Regions from separate parts of the Sedimenticola sp. genome, predicted to be linked through region 4. Evidence: predicted binding sites of a transcription regulator. Region 4 holds the regulator's gene; each other region holds the start of a gene.
What was found. Region 4 encodes sigma-54, which starts transcription at its own class of promoters, with help from an activator protein. Its sites were predicted from a motif close to TGGCANGNTNCNTGCTT; they were not measured.
Positions count from the first base shown of each region.

Region 1: the regulator sigma-54 is predicted to act here: its motif matches at 2,727-2,743, upstream of ACQY5R_RS08300 (hydrogenase small subunit).
Region 2: the regulator sigma-54 is predicted to act here: its motif matches at 1,852-1,868, upstream of ACQY5R_RS16440 (ANTAR domain-containing response regulator).
Region 3: the regulator sigma-54 is predicted to act here: its motif matches at 1,824-1,840, upstream of ACQY5R_RS01225 (PEP-CTERM sorting domain-containing protein).

Region 1 covers NZ_JBNKFS010000009.1:98,018-102,202, reverse strand. The annotation lists gene hybB (Ni/Fe-hydrogenase cytochrome b subunit) at 1-489, opposite strand, end outside; gene hybA (hydrogenase 2 operon protein HybA) at 522-1,493, opposite strand; gene ACQY5R_RS08300 (hydrogenase small subunit) at 1,503-2,636, opposite strand; gene ACQY5R_RS08295 (acetyl-CoA hydrolase/transferase family protein) at 2,942-4,185, opposite strand, start outside.
Region 2 covers NZ_JBNKFS010000029.1:8,883-13,067, reverse strand. The annotation lists gene ACQY5R_RS16445 (CmpA/NrtA family ABC transporter substrate-binding protein) at 1-841, opposite strand, end outside; gene ACQY5R_RS16440 (ANTAR domain-containing response regulator) at 1,160-1,738, opposite strand; gene ACQY5R_RS16435 (GFA family protein) at 2,037-2,474, opposite strand; gene ACQY5R_RS16430 (hypothetical protein) at 2,506-2,721, opposite strand; gene ACQY5R_RS16425 (transglutaminase-like cysteine peptidase) at 3,112-3,684, shown strand; gene ACQY5R_RS16420 (hypothetical protein) at 3,841-4,185, shown strand, end outside.
Region 3 covers NZ_JBNKFS010000001.1:250,788-254,972, reverse strand. The annotation lists gene ACQY5R_RS01235 (ABC transporter permease) at 1-403, opposite strand, end outside; gene ACQY5R_RS01230 (ABC transporter substrate-binding protein) at 465-1,445, opposite strand; gene ACQY5R_RS01225 (PEP-CTERM sorting domain-containing protein) at 1,929-2,675, shown strand; gene htpX (protease HtpX) at 2,865-3,743, shown strand; gene ACQY5R_RS01215 (tetratricopeptide repeat protein) at 3,841-4,185, shown strand, end outside.
Region 4 covers NZ_JBNKFS010000013.1:94,063-98,247, reverse strand. The annotation lists gene rapZ (RNase adapter RapZ) at 1-334, opposite strand, end outside; gene ptsN (PTS IIA-like nitrogen regulatory protein PtsN) at 426-902, opposite strand; gene hpf (ribosome hibernation-promoting factor, HPF/YfiA family) at 918-1,253, opposite strand; gene ACQY5R_RS10900 (RNA polymerase factor sigma-54) at 1,278-2,783, opposite strand; gene lptB (LPS export ABC transporter ATP-binding protein) at 2,906-3,631, opposite strand; gene lptA (lipopolysaccharide transport periplasmic protein LptA) at 3,639-4,154, opposite strand; gene lptC (LPS export ABC transporter periplasmic protein LptC) at 4,138-4,185, opposite strand, start outside.

The sequences.
Region 1 (4,185 bases), on a different contig from region 4:
GCGCAGGGCGTTCTTGGCACCGATTCGCTCCAGTACCACCGGAGCAAACTCGATAAACAGCACGAAGATGTAGGTGATCACACAGAGACCCACTTCGAGCATGACCGAGTTGAAGTTCCAGTTGGAAGGCATGGCAATGTTATAAAACTGCCAGTAGCGTCCCATATCGAAAAAGGCGCCAAAACCACCCAACGCGTAACCGAACAGACTGGCCAGGATGGCCGGCCGAATCAGCGGGTGGTATTTACCTTTGTTAAAGACATAGATCACAAAGGCCAGGGCGTAACCGCCACAGGCCAGGGCCGTTCCGACCACCACGTCATAGACTACCCAGATACCCCAGGGATAGCCCGAATTGATGTTGGCGACCGCACCCAATCCATCGGCAAAACGCACACCGAGGAAATAGAGCCCAATCGCGGCCAGTACGCCCAGGAACATGAATGGCAGGGTAAGGATCTTACCTTCTACCGGCTGATGTTCACTCATGGTTCACCTCAATTAGTTAGGGCCAGGGACGACTATTCGTCATCCTGGTCCGAGTTGCTGGTGTTGCGCTTGACCACATAGGCCAGCCCCGCCAAGGCGATCGCCGGTGCGATCATGCCCTTATAGAGCGTGTGCTGAACCCCTTCCGCGATCGACGCGTAGGAGCGGTCAGGCAGTTCCGGCATACCCAGTTTTTTCAACGGCACACCCGCGATATGCATCACCTGGGTTCCCCCCACCTCATGCTCACCGTAAATATGCTGCTGATAGGTGGGCGCCGTCTTCTCATGGGTATGCAGCGCGTCATTCACGTTGCCCCGTGGATAGGTGTAGGTGTCACCCGCCTTGGCGGCGAGGCGTCGCTTCGCCTCGGCCAGCAGATCCTTACGCGGACCAAACAGCGTAGCGCCGGTCGGACACACCTCGGCACAGCCCGGCAACAGCCCCTGGGAGATACGCTCCACCCCGGCCTGATTGCAGAAGAAGCACTTCTGGATCTGCCCTTTGGCGTTGTGGAATTCGTATTGAGGGATGCTGAATGGGCAACCCACCATGCAGTTACGGCAACCGATACAGGTATCCGGGTTGTACTGCACAATGCCGGAAACTGGATTCTTGGTCAGCGCGGAAACCGGACAACCGGATACACAGGCCGGATCGACGCAGTGCATACAACTCTTCTTGGCAAATGAAAAACCGTCGATCTCTCGATCTTTCTGCTCGGAGTTACCGTTCTTGTATACCTTGATCACGTTGTAGGTTGAGCCGGACACCCCGCGCGAGGCGTCGTACTGCACATCCTCACCCATGGCCACAGGCGGCAGACCGTTGATCTCTTTGCAGGCCCGGACACACGCCTTGCAACCGACACACAAGGTGGCGTCATAGAGGATACCGATGGCATTCTCCAATGGCTCCTTGTTGGGCCTGGCCTCGGCGCTACCGGCACTGCAAAGTGCGGCGGCTCCGCCGGCTGCGGCTTTAAGAAAATCTCTACGTTTCATAACGCCCCCTTAACCCTGACTGTCGCCGTCACCCGCCTTATCGCTATTTCCCAGCTTTTTGGCAGCCATGGCTGTGGCGCCGACTGCGGCACCAATCACACCACCTACCAGTGCGGCAGCACCCGGCGTGGCACTGTTGGTTCCCGGACGGTCGTTGACATAAGGGAAGGCATTGGGTGGCGCATGGGTCTTCACATTCGCCAGCTGATGAATACCTTTGGTGAATCCCACGCCTTGCTCGGTACACCCGAAGCAGGGATGGCCCACTCCGACCGGCCAGGCACCACCGCCCACATCACCGAATTCAACGGCGGGGCAGTTGGCGTAGGTCTCGGGACCTTTACAACCCAGTTTGTAGAGGCAGTAGCCCTTCTGATGACCCTCGTCGCCAAACTCCAATGCGAAACGCCCGGCGTCGAAGTGGGGACGGCGCTCGCAGTTCTCGTGGATCAACCGGCCATAAGCAAACTTGGGTCGGTTCAGGTGATCCAGCCCCGGCAGTTTGCCGAAGGTGACGAAGTGCAGCACGGTGGAGAGGAAGTTATAGGGGTTGGGCGGGCAACCGGGAATAGTTACCACCGTCTTGTCCGGTAGGATATCCGGGGCACCCTTCGCTTCAGTGGGATTGATGCCACTGGAGGGGATACCACCCCAGGAAGCGCAGGAGCCGATGGATACGATCGCCGCCGCACCTTCAGCCGCTTCCTTTACATGTTCCAACATAGTCTTGCCACCGATCTTGCAGTAGATGCCGCCATCCTTGACCGGTGTCGCCCCCTCAATCACCAACAGGTACTTGCCCTTGTTGGCTTTCATGGATGCCTGCTTGGCCGCTTCCACCTGATGTCCGGCCGCAGCGGCCAAGGTCTCATGGTAGTCCAATGAGATCAGATCAAGGATCAGCGTCTCAATGGTGGGGTGCTCGGAACGTAGCAGGGATTCGGTACACCCTGTGCATTCCTGACCATGAAGCCATATTACCGGCGGCCTCGCCTTTGGACTGGCAACCGCCTTGGCCATCGCCATCGCATCGCTGGTGGTCAGTCCCATGGTCGCAGCTACGCCGGTACAGAACTTCATAAAGTCCCGTCGCGATACGCCCAGTCTCTTCTCGAGTTGCTCGAAATTGCGCTCGTCGTTCATTAACCCCTACCTCAATTGTCGGTCCTGGAAGGTTAGTTATCTGGTATGTCTGTGCATCTGGCAGTCTCGGTGCCGCCATTCCAGGGGTAAGTACAATTTCCATGCCAAGGAAAAGGTAGAGTGGATTTTGATCAACGATTCATGGGCTTGGCAGGACATCTGACATATGTCAGATGCCAGTATCGGAAGGAGAAATTTCAGTAAAAACTATAAAGCGGTAACTTTGTTGTCATATTTAGAGCAAAAATCAGACATGACCATTTCCCACTCTTTTGCCCTGGAAATAGAGATACCATAATATTTCCTCAGCCACTCAGAGCACGAATGGCGTGCCACTGACGTGACAGCGATTCACGATCATCCGGATGGGCGATGGCTATCAGCGCCTCGGCCCGCTCATTCAGGGTCCGACCATACAGGTTGGCGACACCGTACTCGGTAACGATGTAGTGGACATGGGAACGGGTGGTGACCACGCCGCCACCCGGCTTGAGCGTTGGCACGATACGCGAGGCGCCATGGCGAGCCCGGCTTGGTAGGGCGATGATCGGTTTGCCACCTTCCGACAGCGAGGCGCCACGGATAAAGTCCATCTGCCCCCCAACACCCGAAATAATGCGGTGGCCGATCGAGTCGGCGCAGACTTGACCGGTCAAATCCACTTCGACGGCGGAATTGATGGCGGTAACGCGCGGATTCTTGGCAATCTCGTGAGGCGAATTCACCCAATCGATCCGCGCCTGGATGACCGACGGATTATCGTCAATAAAGTCATAGACCCGCCGGGAACCCATGATAAAGCCCGAAACCGTCTTACCGCGGTGGGTCTTTTTGCACGAATTATCTACCGCGCCGTTTTCGATCAGATCAAGCAGGCCATCCGACCACATCTCGGTATGCACCCCCAGATGGCGATGCCCCCGCAACGCCGCCAGCACCGCATCCGGAATGGCGCCGATCCCCATCTGCAGGGTGGCACCATCCTCAATCAGCGCCGCCGCATGCTCGCCGATTGCCCGCTCTACCTCCCCTAATCGGGGGCGCGGCACTTCCGGGATCGGGTCATCCACCTCGATGCAATGGTCGATTCGTGAGATATGGATAAAACCATCCCCATGCACCCGCGGCATTTGCGGATTGATTTGGGCGATCACAATTCGTGCCACATGGATTGCTTCCAGGGCCACATCGACACTGCAACCCAGGGTACAAAACCCCTGTCTATCCGGGGGGGAGAGATGCACCAGGGCCACATCAATCGGTCGTTCGCCGGAGCGGAACAGGGCCGGTATCTCAGAGAGGAAACAGGGTAGATAATCGACCCGACCGCCATCGAAATAGCCACGCATATTGCCACCCACGAACAGATTGGCGACCCGGAAACTCGCCGCAAAGTCCGGATCGGCATAGCGGGCCTCGCCAAAGGTGTGCAGATGCATCACCTCTACATCCCGAAGTCGGCCGGCATGGGAAACCAGCCCCTCGATCAAGCGCAACGGGGTCGAGGCGGCTCCCTGAACAAAGATCCGTTGCCCGGAATCCACGACTG
Region 2 (4,185 bases), on a different contig from region 4:
TCCAGATCTCGTAATCGGTAACCACCGGTACGCCAATTCCCTTGAACACCGCCTGCTGGTTCCACGGTTCGCCGACGCAATAACCGTAGATAGTCCCGGCTTCCATGGTGGACGGCATCTGTGGTGGTGGCGTCACCGACAGCAATGCATCGGCCTGCAGGGTACCGCTGGTATCGCCCTTGGCCGGTGCGTAGTAACCGGGGTTGATACCGCCGGCCGCCAGCCAATAACGCAACTCATAGTTATGGGTTGATACCGGGAACACCATGCCCATCTTGAATGGCTTGCCCTGGTCCTTATATTTCTCTACTACCGGCTTCAGGGCGTCCGCCTTGATCGGGTGTACCGGTTTGCCGTTTTTATGCGGCACATAGGGTTTCATCTGTTCCCAGATATCATTGGAAACGGTGATGCCGTTGCCGTTCAGGTCCATGGAAAAGGCGGTGATAACATGCGCCTGGGTACCGAATCCGATGGTGGCACCAAGCGGTTGCCCGGCCAGCATATGCGCCCCGTCCAGTTCACCGTCGATCACCCGATCCAGCAACACCTTCCAGTTGGCCTGCGCTTCCAGCGTTACATAGAGCCCTTCATCTTCGAAGTACCCCTTTTCATAGGCGATTGCCAACGGCGCCATATCCGTCAGCTTGATAAAGCCGAACTTGAGATCTTCCTTTTCAGGTGGGCCCACTTCAGCCGAAGCACTACCTGTCGTAGCCAGGATAGCTCCGGCAACAATCCCGGCACAGAGCAGCGTCGATCGCACGGCGCGGCGATACCCCGGCTGTGATGCCGCCGATTGGTTTACCAAGGAATCATACCGTTGAGGGTACTTTTTCATCTTTTAACTCTCCTAATGACCAGAAAATAAAAAAGCGCCCATCACGGCGGGACAGAACCCCGCTGCGATGGACGCCTTTGTCCGTCGTGGCAGACCGCCGTTGGCCTACCGCTTAATGTCTATTGAAACCACCCACGTGGCGTTTCAAACTGGTTAATCCTCACTACAGCAAACTGCGGGCCAACTTTTTACAAATGGGCAAGAAAGTACGATTAGTGCTGGAAAATCCGGCCCCTATCCCTTTTTTCATCCATCTATTCCACCCGATTTGCACAATTCCGGTGCCTGCTCGACGAATCCGCCCAGGGAGTGTGCAGATCATTGAAACAGCTCCGACATATCAATGACCCGCTCCGCCACGTCGACCAGACGACGATTTTGATCCATCGCCATTTTCTGCAATGAGCGGTAAGCTTGCTCCTCTGACCAGCCCCGTTTATTCATCAACAGACCTTTCGCCCGATCCACGATTTTGCGTTCCCGCAACAAGCTACGGGTGCGATCCAGCTCATCACGCAAAGTTTGATAAACCCTGAACCGTGCAATCGCCACATCCAGTATCGAAGCCAGGCGCGCCGCATCGAAGCCATCCACCACATAGGCGTGCACACCGGCATCCACCGCGGCAGCGGCCGTTTCGCTATCGCCCTGATCGGCAAACATCACCACCGGACGCGGTATACGACGACTGATCTGGCTGATCTGCTCCAGCATCGACTGATCCGGCTGATAGACGTCCAACACCAGCAAGTCCGGTTGCAGGGTCTCGACCTGCGTCTCCAACTGTTCAGTCAGAGGCTCGGTTGCCAACACAACATGACCGTTCTCCTGCAACGCCAAAGTGAGACGCTCCGCCTGCCCGGCACGGGCATTGATCACCAATACTCGTTGACTCATCACACCCGCTCCAAACCGGGCAAGCGATTCAAACCGCCCACCACTTCAGGCATTGAAGATCGTTTGAAATCTGACACGGTCCTCTCCCAATCATTTACTGCGATAACCGGACTATGCAGTCCCTGTGCCAACTCTAGAAAACTGGCAACAGCGGCAGACAGGCCGGCCTGGAACGGTGCAGAGGAAGGAAGAGAGGGAACAGAGAGAGCACACCGCCGGCACGGATAAAACCGACGACAGAAAATAGAAATCGTTACAACCGCCGACCAAACGGTTAGTCAACTATACGGCACCGGATTCAATCCAGTTGCTGACTCCCCCTACCCGCCTCATATTGCGGCAATTGATCGCATATATGATCCCATCCCGCCTTGGAGCCGACGAAGATATGGGCGTCCGGTGTCAGCTTTGGGTCATCCACCAAGGTGCCCAGGGTAAATTCGACGTATTCCCCCGTATCCTTGGGCGGTGCAAAGGTCAGGCTGGAGCCACAATTGGCGCAGAAACGACGCACTGTTCCGTTTTCCGCACGATAACTCTTAAGTAGATCCTCCCCTTCCAGCCAATGAAACGATGCTGATTTTGCTTCGCCAAAGGTGGCAAAAGCCGCGCCATGAAACTTTCTGCACATCGAGCAATGGCAGTGGGCCATCCTGGGTTCGATAGCATCCACTTGGTACTTCACGCCACCACAGAGGCACTGGCCGCGAAGGGGGGGTTGTATGGGGTTACTCATTCACTTCTCCGATTTTAGCGATACGTGACGGCTAATCGCTGTCCTTCAATGCCGCCAGCTTTTGATCATACGCTTCCCGGCTTAGATCTCCCCTTTCCAGTCGCTGCTTAAGGGATTTTTCCAACAGTTCACGTTTTACCGGGTTGCGCCCCTTCAAACGGGCCCAGTTGATGGCCAAAACAATGCCACCCACGGCGCTACCCCAGAAAATCAGCATAGCCCAGAATCCAAACTCTGAAGTTTCCATCGATCTTATCCAGTTAAGTGATGGGTGATCTGGAGCCCCCCTGTCAATAGGCGACCCTCACACCCAAGATTGACTCTCACCCTGTGCCAATCGGACACACAAACTAACATCCGCCCACCGACAGGGTTTCTGTAAAAAATTATAAATCAACAAGTTACTCTTCTTCCTTCACCGATCCAAATAGCTATTTGGGCGCCCATCAAGATGCAAATCCTGCTGTCGCCTACCCACGCCCAATGTATCTTTATATTCTTTTTTACTAAATAATACAGTAAGTTACTCAGGCATTTAGAGATGGATTAATTGCTATTTGTTTGCTAGCCTTGCTCAAGTTTTTATGCAAAACGCCCCTAAACAGAACATTGGACTTGGATTTATGGTATCTGCCTGATGAAGACTCTGTTTCGTTATCTCCTGATTGGCTTGGCGGCGCCCGCCCTTTTGTCCGGCTGTGCCACCCATAAAATCAAGACCCAAACGGTACAGCAGAAAACCCAGGTCAATAAGAGCCGCGGCACACTCACCAAAAGTGAACTGGCCCAGATCAACCGCCAATGGAACCTGTTTGTTACGTACAAACCGGACAGCCTGCAGGATCATTGGCAATCCCCCACAGAGACGGTCAAGCTTCGAACCGGCGATTGCGAGGATATCAGCATTGCCAAGATGCTGGACCCGGCGATTCGTAAATCCATCCCGGAAGATCAGCTGAGGCTCAGTTATGTCCACACGCCGCAAGGGGTGCCCCACATGGTGCTGATTATCGGCCAGGGTGACAACGCGCTGGTGCTGGACAATCTGTTCGATGAAATCAAGACCCTGGCGGAATCGGGTTACCACCCGGTCTACCAGTTGGATGCTGCCGGGCGTGTCTACCAGAACGACCATTTCCTTGAGTCTCATCCGAAATTTGAAAAGTTCGAGTTAATCCTTTCTGAATTGAAACTCAGCGCCGCGTATTAATGCGGACCGGTGAAACCGGTCTTTAACAACGCCCCCTTTTTTACCCCATCGCAAAAAATGTAGAAAATTAACAAAATAGTTGATTAATTCACCATTTAGGACAAGCTTGTCACTTATAATTGTTCTTGAAATTGCTGTCTCACGTTCAAGGATGCGATGAAAATTTTCATACCCCATGTCCCCGCTGCCGCAAAGCGCCAGGAACTGCTCTCCCTGGTTCAGGATGCCGTGCAACCCAAATGGTTTCTCCCTTTCAGCAAAGGCGGCACCGTTGCCAAGTGCAACCTGATTCGAATTCTCGATATGGATACCGGCAGCGTCGAATATCACGGTTTAGTCGAGGTCTATCCGGAGCAAACGGCGGAAAAAGCGATCCGCTCACTGGCTGGAAAACAGCTGAACGACTACCGGCTCAGCGCCAGAAAATGGGTCGACCGCACCCTGATGGTGGCGGGCAGGAAAAATCTCCCGGACGGACAGATCGCCTGCAAGCGGCGGCGT
Region 3 (4,185 bases), on a different contig from region 4:
GCGTAGTGACGTAGTAGGGGAGCGAGCCGCTCTCAAATGGAGTCAACAGCGTCTCTTCGCCCAGCAGGGCAACGTTAGGCTTGCCCATGATGCGCAGGTTGACGGAGTAGAGAGCGATCATGGTGAGGATGGAGGCCAGCAGGTGCAGGATCTTCAAGCGCACATTGAGCCAGGCGGTGACCAGGCCGGCCGCGGCACCAGCCAGGGCGGCATAGAGGGTGGCGAGCCAGGGGTCGCTGCCGCTGACGATCAGGGTGGCGCTGACGGCGGCACCCAGGGGAAAACTACCGTCCACCGTCAGGTCGGGAAACTGCAGGATGCGGAAGGAGAGAAACACCCCGAAGGCCACCAGTCCGAAGACCAGTCCACTCTCAATGGCACCCAGAAAGGCAATTGAATTCATAGTGAAGGATCGGTTGACTGTGAGGCACCGGGCGCGGTGCCTCACAGGTGAGATATAAAGACTATTCGATGATCTTGCTGGCCCGTGCGATCAGCGCCGGTGACAGGGTAACCCCCATCTTTTCTGCTGACGCCGGGTTCAGGTATAGCTCGGTTTTCTGTACGGTCTCCACCGGGATGTCGCCGGGCTTTTCGCCGTTCAGCACCTGGGCGGCCATGCGTCCGGTCTGCCGGCCCACGTCATAGTAGTTGAAGCCGACGGCCGCTGCCGCACCCCGTTCTACCGAGGAAGTGTCGCCGGCGATCACCGGCAGTTTGGCCTGTTGCCCGACTCGAACTACGCTCTCAAAGGCGGAGACCACGGTATTGTCGGTGGGGACATAGATAGCATCGACCTTGCCCACCAGCGAGCGTGCGGCCGCCAGTACCTCCGCCGACTTGGCTGCGCCGCCTTCCACAATTTCCCAGCCGCGCTTGGCTGCTGCCGCCTTCAGTTGATTGACGCTGCTGACCGAGTTGGCTTCACCCGGATTGAACAGTACGCCGAGACGCTGGGTGGTGGGTACGATTTCAGCAATCAGATCCAGATGCCGTTCCAGCGGCAGCGCGTCGCTGGTGCCGGTGATCAGGCCGCCCGGTTTTTCCAGATTGCTAACCAGCTTGGCGGCTAGCGGATCCGTCACGGCACTGAAGATCAGTGGAATGTCACGTGCCGAGGCGGCCAGGGTCTGGGCCGAAGGGGTAGAGATGCCGATCACCAGGTCCGGCCGATCACCGGCGAACTTCCGCGCAATCTGGGCTGCCGTTGAGGGGCTTCCCTGGGCGCTTTCATAACTCCACTGCAGATTCTTTCCGAAGACGAAGCCCCGTTCAGCCAGTTCATCCTTTACGCCCTGGCGTACCGCGTCCAGCGCAGGGTGTTCGACGATCTGGGTAATCGCTACATGCTTGTCGGCGGCCAGTAAGGGTGTGGATACAACCAGTGCAATGGTCACTGTCGCGGCACAGCGTAGCAATCGGTGCTTCAAAAGGCGCATTTTCATAGCGGGATTCTTAGAGGTTATTCATCACATGGTTGAGTATGGAACGTTCATAATACCCCCATTGCCCGGTTAACTCAGCCGTCAATTATGTGGTTCACGCGGATGTATAAGACTTTGATTTATGATGGGTGAGCTACATAAACACTGCTGCGATCTGGCTTGTTGACGGTTTCTAGTTTGCGATGGCCTGCGGTAAAACACTGTTTCCGAGAATAGTTGTTGCGCAATAGCTTGGATTTCTATTCAAGAAAAGCCATAGGTTATGTCAGGTAATTTTACAAATCGTTGAGAGACGGTGTGTATCTATTCGACTATCGTGTCGCCATATTGGATTAATATATTTGTAATTCAATTAGTTACAGTTCATGATCATTGACTTGGTACATTCATTGCTTATGGATCACAGTAGGGCTACTTGGTAGCAATATTTGGTTGTCGAGTGCAGACGCAAGACAAGAATTTTAGATTAGGGAGAGATTCGAGATGATCGGAAAATTTAAAGTAGCGGTTGTAGTGGCCGCAATGACGATCAGCGCAACGGCTAACGCTACCATCGCGACTGTATTCGATGGTATTTCGGCAGGTGTCGCTGATTTCGATTCAACGGTGACCGGCACCGGCGCAACAGTGAATTTTGACATCTGGTCAGGCTTGTCGAGTGGCGCCAGTATTGATCGTGGCGACTACGTAATCACCCAGAATGATGGTGGTATTGGTGGCGTGACCACTTACGGTTCCATGTCAGGGCAGGTTATTGGTATCAACCCCGCCGGCGGTGGCAGCGATCCACGTACCGATCCCTTGGACTACTTCAATAGTGGTATCACTTTTACCTTCGATAGCGCTGTCAATGCCGTCGGGTTTGAGGTGGGCGATTGGGCTACCTGCTGTTATAACCCGGTAACCGAACTGTTTATCTCCTTCGATGGTGGCGCGCCTATCCTGGTCGCCAGCGCAAACACCTCTTCAGATGGTCTGTTTCCGTCACAGGATACCGGTTTTAACGTGTTTGAAATTTTTGTTGCCGCCTTCGACGATACCGGTGATTTCACCCAAGTTTCTTTCTGGGGCAACGGTATCGGTGAGTTTCTGGTCGCTGGCGGACAACTGCGCTATGCGTTGATTGAACAAGGTAGTCTGCCAGGGGTACCGGTTCCAGCTCCACTCGCACTGATGGGGATTGGTCTGCTGGGTATGGCTTGGCGCGGACGGAAGCGGGCTTCCTGCTGATCAGGAAGTTTCGGCGCTAGGCTAGGCCGTAAACTTATGTATAGAAGCCCTCGCTGCAAAGCGGGGGCTTTTTTTATGTAGTGGCATAAACTGCTCACCGACATAATGCGGGTAAGCGCCATAGTTGAAAATACTGGTGATTATCCCTATCTCCTAATTCGCCGGTCATTATTTATGGAGCTTTGACAGATGAAGCGGATTATTCTTTTTCTTGCCACCAACCTGGCGGTGATCGCTGTACTATCGGTTACCCTGCGTCTGTTGGGTGTGGAGCGTATTCTTGATCAACAGGGGGCCGGTCTTGATATTAACTCTCTGGTGATATTTGCTGCCGTGTTGGGTTTTGGTGGTTCGCTGGTCTCCCTGTTTATATCCAAATGGACCGCCAAGAGGATGATGGGGCTTCGGGTGATTGAGACCCCATCGTCCACGGCTGAACAGTGGTTGGTGAATACGGTCCAGCGGCAGGCGCAGCAAGTCGGAATCGGTATGCCGGAGGTGGCGATCTACGAGGGTGCGGAGATGAACGCCTTCGCTACCGGCTGGAATCGTAACGATGCCCTGGTAGCGGTGAGCAGTGGTTTGCTGCAACAGATGGATCGTGCCGAGGTCGAAGCGGTGCTGGGGCATGAGATAAGCCATATCGCCAATGGCGATATGGTTACCCTGGCGCTGATCCAGGGAGTGGTGAATACGTTCGTGATAGTGCTCTCAAGGGTGGTGGGGCATCTCGTGGATCGGGTAGTGTTTAAGACGGAACGCGGACATGGTCCGGCCTTCTGGGTCACCACTATCGTGGCTGAACTGGTACTGGGGTTTCTTGCAAGCATTATCGTATTCTGGTTCTCACGTCAGCGTGAGTACCGGGCCGATGCCGGCGGTGCAAAATTGGCCGGGGGCAATAGTATGATTAATGCCCTGGCCCGCCTCGGTGGCGTACAACCAGGTGAGGGATTACCGGATCAGTTGGCGGCCTTCGGTATCGCTGGCGGTAAAGGGCTGAGTGATCTGTTCCGCACTCATCCGCGTATCGAGGAGCGGATCGCACGCCTGCGTGAGCAAAGTTGAGGTGACTCGGATTGTCGTCCGTTTGCCGGTTTACGCTGCCAGTGAATCGGCGGATTTCATCGATCAAAGGATAGGACTTGCTATGGGTGTGTTGAGAATGGCCGTTGTTCTGCTGGTAGCGGTGCTGTTGAGTGGCTGCATGACGGTAGCGGAAAAGGAGGCGATTGAAGCGTTGCCCATGTATGGACAGCCTGAGCTGGCGCGTTCTGACTACCTGAAATCAGAAGATGCGGCTTTCATTAAACAGACATCGTTTCGCTATCGCGGCGATGTGAAGCAGGCCAGTCGGGATTGGGTGAAACGGGCCGATGGGCTATTGCACATGGGGGATACGGACGCCGCCATGCGGCACTTCAACCAGGCTTGGTTGCTAGATCCGGAAAACTATCAGGTCTATTGGGGGTTTGGCCGGGTGTTGGTTGAGAAAAGGCAGTTTTCCCAG
Region 4 (4,185 bases):
CGGTCAGCGGATGTCGGCGGCGGGTTTCGCTGAAGCGTTTAATCAGCGTTTCGTCCTGCGCCTCCAGGAATATCACCTCGTAGCGGATTTTCTGTGTCTTCAGCGGTTGCAGCAGGTTGGCGATACTCTCGAACTCGGCCGGCGCATTGCGCGCGTCAATACTGATGGCGACCAATTCAAAGCGTTTGTCCTGTCTGTTGACCAGCTCGCCCGCCAATGCGGGGAGCAGGAAAACGGGCAGGTTGTCGATGCAATAGTAGCCCTCATCTTCCAGGGTGTGCAGTGCGACGCTTTTTCCAGAACCTGAAAGTCCGGTGATGATGGCCAACTTCATAGGGTCTCCGTTACCTCTGTTTACACCTTTGGGTAGTTAGGGCGTGTCTTCCTGCAGCGATAACAGAGATCCTTCTAAGGTGGGTGACAGATCAGCCGTTGGCGCTTTTCGGTATGGGCTCCTGTTGTATGAATGCCTGCAGCAGTGCCTCCCTGTCTTGGCTTTTACGCAGGCGCTGACAGAATGTTTCGTCACTGAACAGGGTAGCCAGTTTTGCCAAAAGCTGCAGATGTTCTTCGGTTGCCTCTTCGGGGACCAGGAGGCCGAAAACCAGATCCACCGGTTTTTGATCGATGGCGTCAAAATCGGCGCCTGACTGGAGTTGAATGAAAGCGCCACGTGCTTCGGTGACGCCGGCTACGCGGGCGTGAGGCAGGGCGATGCCATGCCCCAGCCCGGTGCTGCCTAATCGTTCCCGCTCGAGCAGTTTGTCGAACACCGTGCCCTGATTTAGCTCCTCCGAGGCCGTTGCCAGCAGGCCTGCTATCTCTTCGAGTATGCGCTTTTTACTAGCAGCCGGATTCGCCACGCTGATGCGTTCGGCATTTATGAAATTTGCGGGAAACATGGTTTTGCCTGTTGATTAGATTTCAGCGTTGGCAGGATCGATTCCTTTCATGCCTACACCATTGCGGTGATTGGTACTCTTCTCCTTGAGTTTTTTGACCTGTCGGTCGACTTTGTCCACCAGACCATCGATGGCGGCATACATATCTTCTTCTACACAGTCTGCAAAGACATCGGCGCCATTCACGTGGAGTGTGGCTTCGGCCTTTTGGCGCAGCTTCTCGACACTCAGAATGACATGGATTTTGGTGACATGGTCAAAGTGTCGCTCCAAACGTTCGAACTTTGTCTCGACATAATTGCGCATGGCTTCGGTGATGTCCACATGGTGACCGGTGATGCTGATTTGCATGATTTGCTCCTTGGTTACTGGCCTCTAGACGAGGCGCTTGCGCTCGTTTGATGGCGGTATCGCCATAGACTCGCGGTATTTTGCTACCGTCCGCCGTGCGACCTGAATGCCCTGATCGGCGAGTATGCTCGCCAATTTGTTGTCGCTGAGAGGCTTGTTCGGCTTCTCGGCAGCGACCAGTTTTTTGATCAGTGCGCGTATCGCGGTGGCGGAACACTCTCCGCCTCCAGCCGTGCTGACATGACTGGAGAAAAAATATTTGAACTCGAGCGTACCCCGGGGGGTATGCATATATTTTTGTGTGGTGACCCGTGAAATGGTGGATTCGTGCAGTTCCAGGGCTTCGGCGATATCCCTTAGCACCAACGGTTTCATCGCCTCTTCGCCGTGTTCGAAGAACCCCCGCTGCAGTTCGACAATCTTGGTCGCCACCCTTAACAGTGTTTCGTTGCGGCTCATCAGGCTTTTGATAAACCAGCGCGCTTCCTGAAGATGATTCTTCAGATAGTTGTTGTCATCGCTGTTGTCGGCACGGCGGATCAGTCGCGCATATTCCGGATTGACCCTGAGTTTGGGCGCCGCTTCGGCATTCAGGTCCACGTGCCATGTGCCATCCCGGCGCGTCACGAAGACATCTGGAATGACGTATTGGGGTTCAGTTTCGGCCACCAGGCTGCCTGGGCGCGGTATTAGCGAACGGATCAACTGGTTGATCGATTTCAGCGTGTCATCATCGATCTTCAGCTTGCGCTTGATCTGGTTATGATCCTGCTGGGCCAAAAGCTCAAAGTGATCGCTGATCAGGCGGGTGGTGAGCGCCATGGCCGGATGGGGCTCCGGAAGTTGACGCAGTTGGATCAGCAAGCACTCCTGCAGATTGCGTGCGCCCACCCCTGGTGGATCGAATTGTTGAATTCGGTGCAGTACCGCTTCAATCTCATCCAACTCGACCTCTTGAGCGGCCATGCTGTCGAGTATCTCCTCCAGTTCCATTCGCAGGTAGCCATCCTCATCGATGCCGTCGATGATGGAGACGGCAATCTCGCGATCCAGATCGCTGAACGGCGTCAGGTTTAACTGCCAGGTGAGATAGTCGTAGAGGGTGCGTGCACTGCGGCGCTGGGAGAGGTAGTCATTGTCACCCGAGTCTCCCCGCGAGGCGAGCCCGGAAGAGGGAGGGAGCGCGCTGTCGTATACATCATCCCAGCCGCTGTCCACCGGCAGATCTTCCGGCATGGAGTTTGCCTCGCCGTTGATCTCTTTTTCGTTATTGAGGTCGTTGCTGGTGGCTTTATCCCCTTTCAAGCCATCGCCATTGAGCCGCTCAATAACGCTTTGCTGTTCGTTGCGGCGGGCGTCTTCCCGCGCGCTGTTGTCCTCTTCGGTCTCCAACATCAGGTTGGAATCCAGCGCTTCCTGGATCTCCTGCTTGAGATCCAGGGTCGAAAGCTGCAGCAACCGTATGGCCTGCTGCAATTGCGGCGTCATGGTGAGATGCTGGCCAAGTCGAAGCTGGAGCGTTTGCTTCATGCGGTTATCTAGATCTGGTACGTAATTTGTATGTTTTTCACAGCTTCATTCTAGCGTAAAAAGCGAACAGGCGCACAAGGAGAAAATGCTTTGTTGCTGTGAATCAAACCTAAGTCGATTGGTTATAAACTGAACTCTTTTCCCAAATAGACCGAACGGACTTCCTCGTTGGCCAAAATCTGCTCCGGTTCGCCCTCGGCCAGCACCTTCCCCTCGCTGATGATATAGGCGCGCTGGCAGATTCCCAGCGTTTCCCGCACGTTGTGGTCGGTTATCAGTATACCGATGCCGCGGGCAGAGAGCTCCCGGATGATGTTCTGGATATCCTTGACCGAGATGGGGTCGATGCCGGCAAAGGGTTCATCCAGCAGGATAAAGCGCGGCTCCATGGCGAGCGAGCGGGCGATCTCGAGGCGCCGCCGCTCACCTCCGGAGAGGCTCATCGCCTGGTTGTTGCGCAGATGGGTGAGATTAAAATCCACCAGCAAGGCTTCACAAGCCTCGATCTTTTCCGGTCGATCCAGATCTTTGCGGGTCTCGAGTATGGCGAAGATGTTGTTGAAGACGGTTAGCTTTCGGAATATAGACGGTTCCTGGGCCAGATAACCCAGCCCGAGGCGGGCCCGGGCATGCATAGGCAGGGCCGTGATGTCGTGTCCATCTATCTTGATGGTTCCCCCTTCCGACGGCACCAGCCCGGCTATCATATAGAAGCAGGTGGTTTTACCGGCGCCGTTGGGGCCCAGTAATCCGACCACCTCTCCGCTGGAGAGATTGAGTGAAACACCGTTCACGACGGCGCGGCGGCGATAATGTTTCGCCAGATTTTCGGCAGTTAAGACAGTCATCGGTGAGTTACTTTTTACCGCCGATGGTTACCTTGACACGCTCTTTACCCTTGGCGCTGGTGCCGGCCTTGACCACGGCCCGTGCGCGGTCGTAAATGATCCGGTCGCTTTTAAAGGTGTCCTTGCCCTGAGTGAGCACGGCATCGCCGGTCATATTGATGATTTCACTGTTGGCGAAGTATTCGGCCTTTTTTGCTCGACCCTTGATCGTTCCCTTGTCGCCCTCGGTGTCTTGTTGAAAGGTGACCGGGTTTCCGACGGCCTCAATCTGATCATTCTGCTCCTTACGCTGGGTAACGGTGACTTTGTCCGCCTTAAGGATAATACTTCCCTGTGTCAGTACCACATTACCTTTATAGGTGCTGATACCGCTGCGGTCGTCGATGTCTACGCCATCCGCTTCGATATAGATAGGCTGATCCTTGTCCGACTGCAGGGCGCTGGTCAGTCCTGGCAGGATCAGCATCAGGGCAAGGGCGAACCACCGGCGGCCAGTGTGATGGGGCTTAGGGATTGACTTCATAGCGTCCTCGTACATTGGCTAGTAGTTTGAT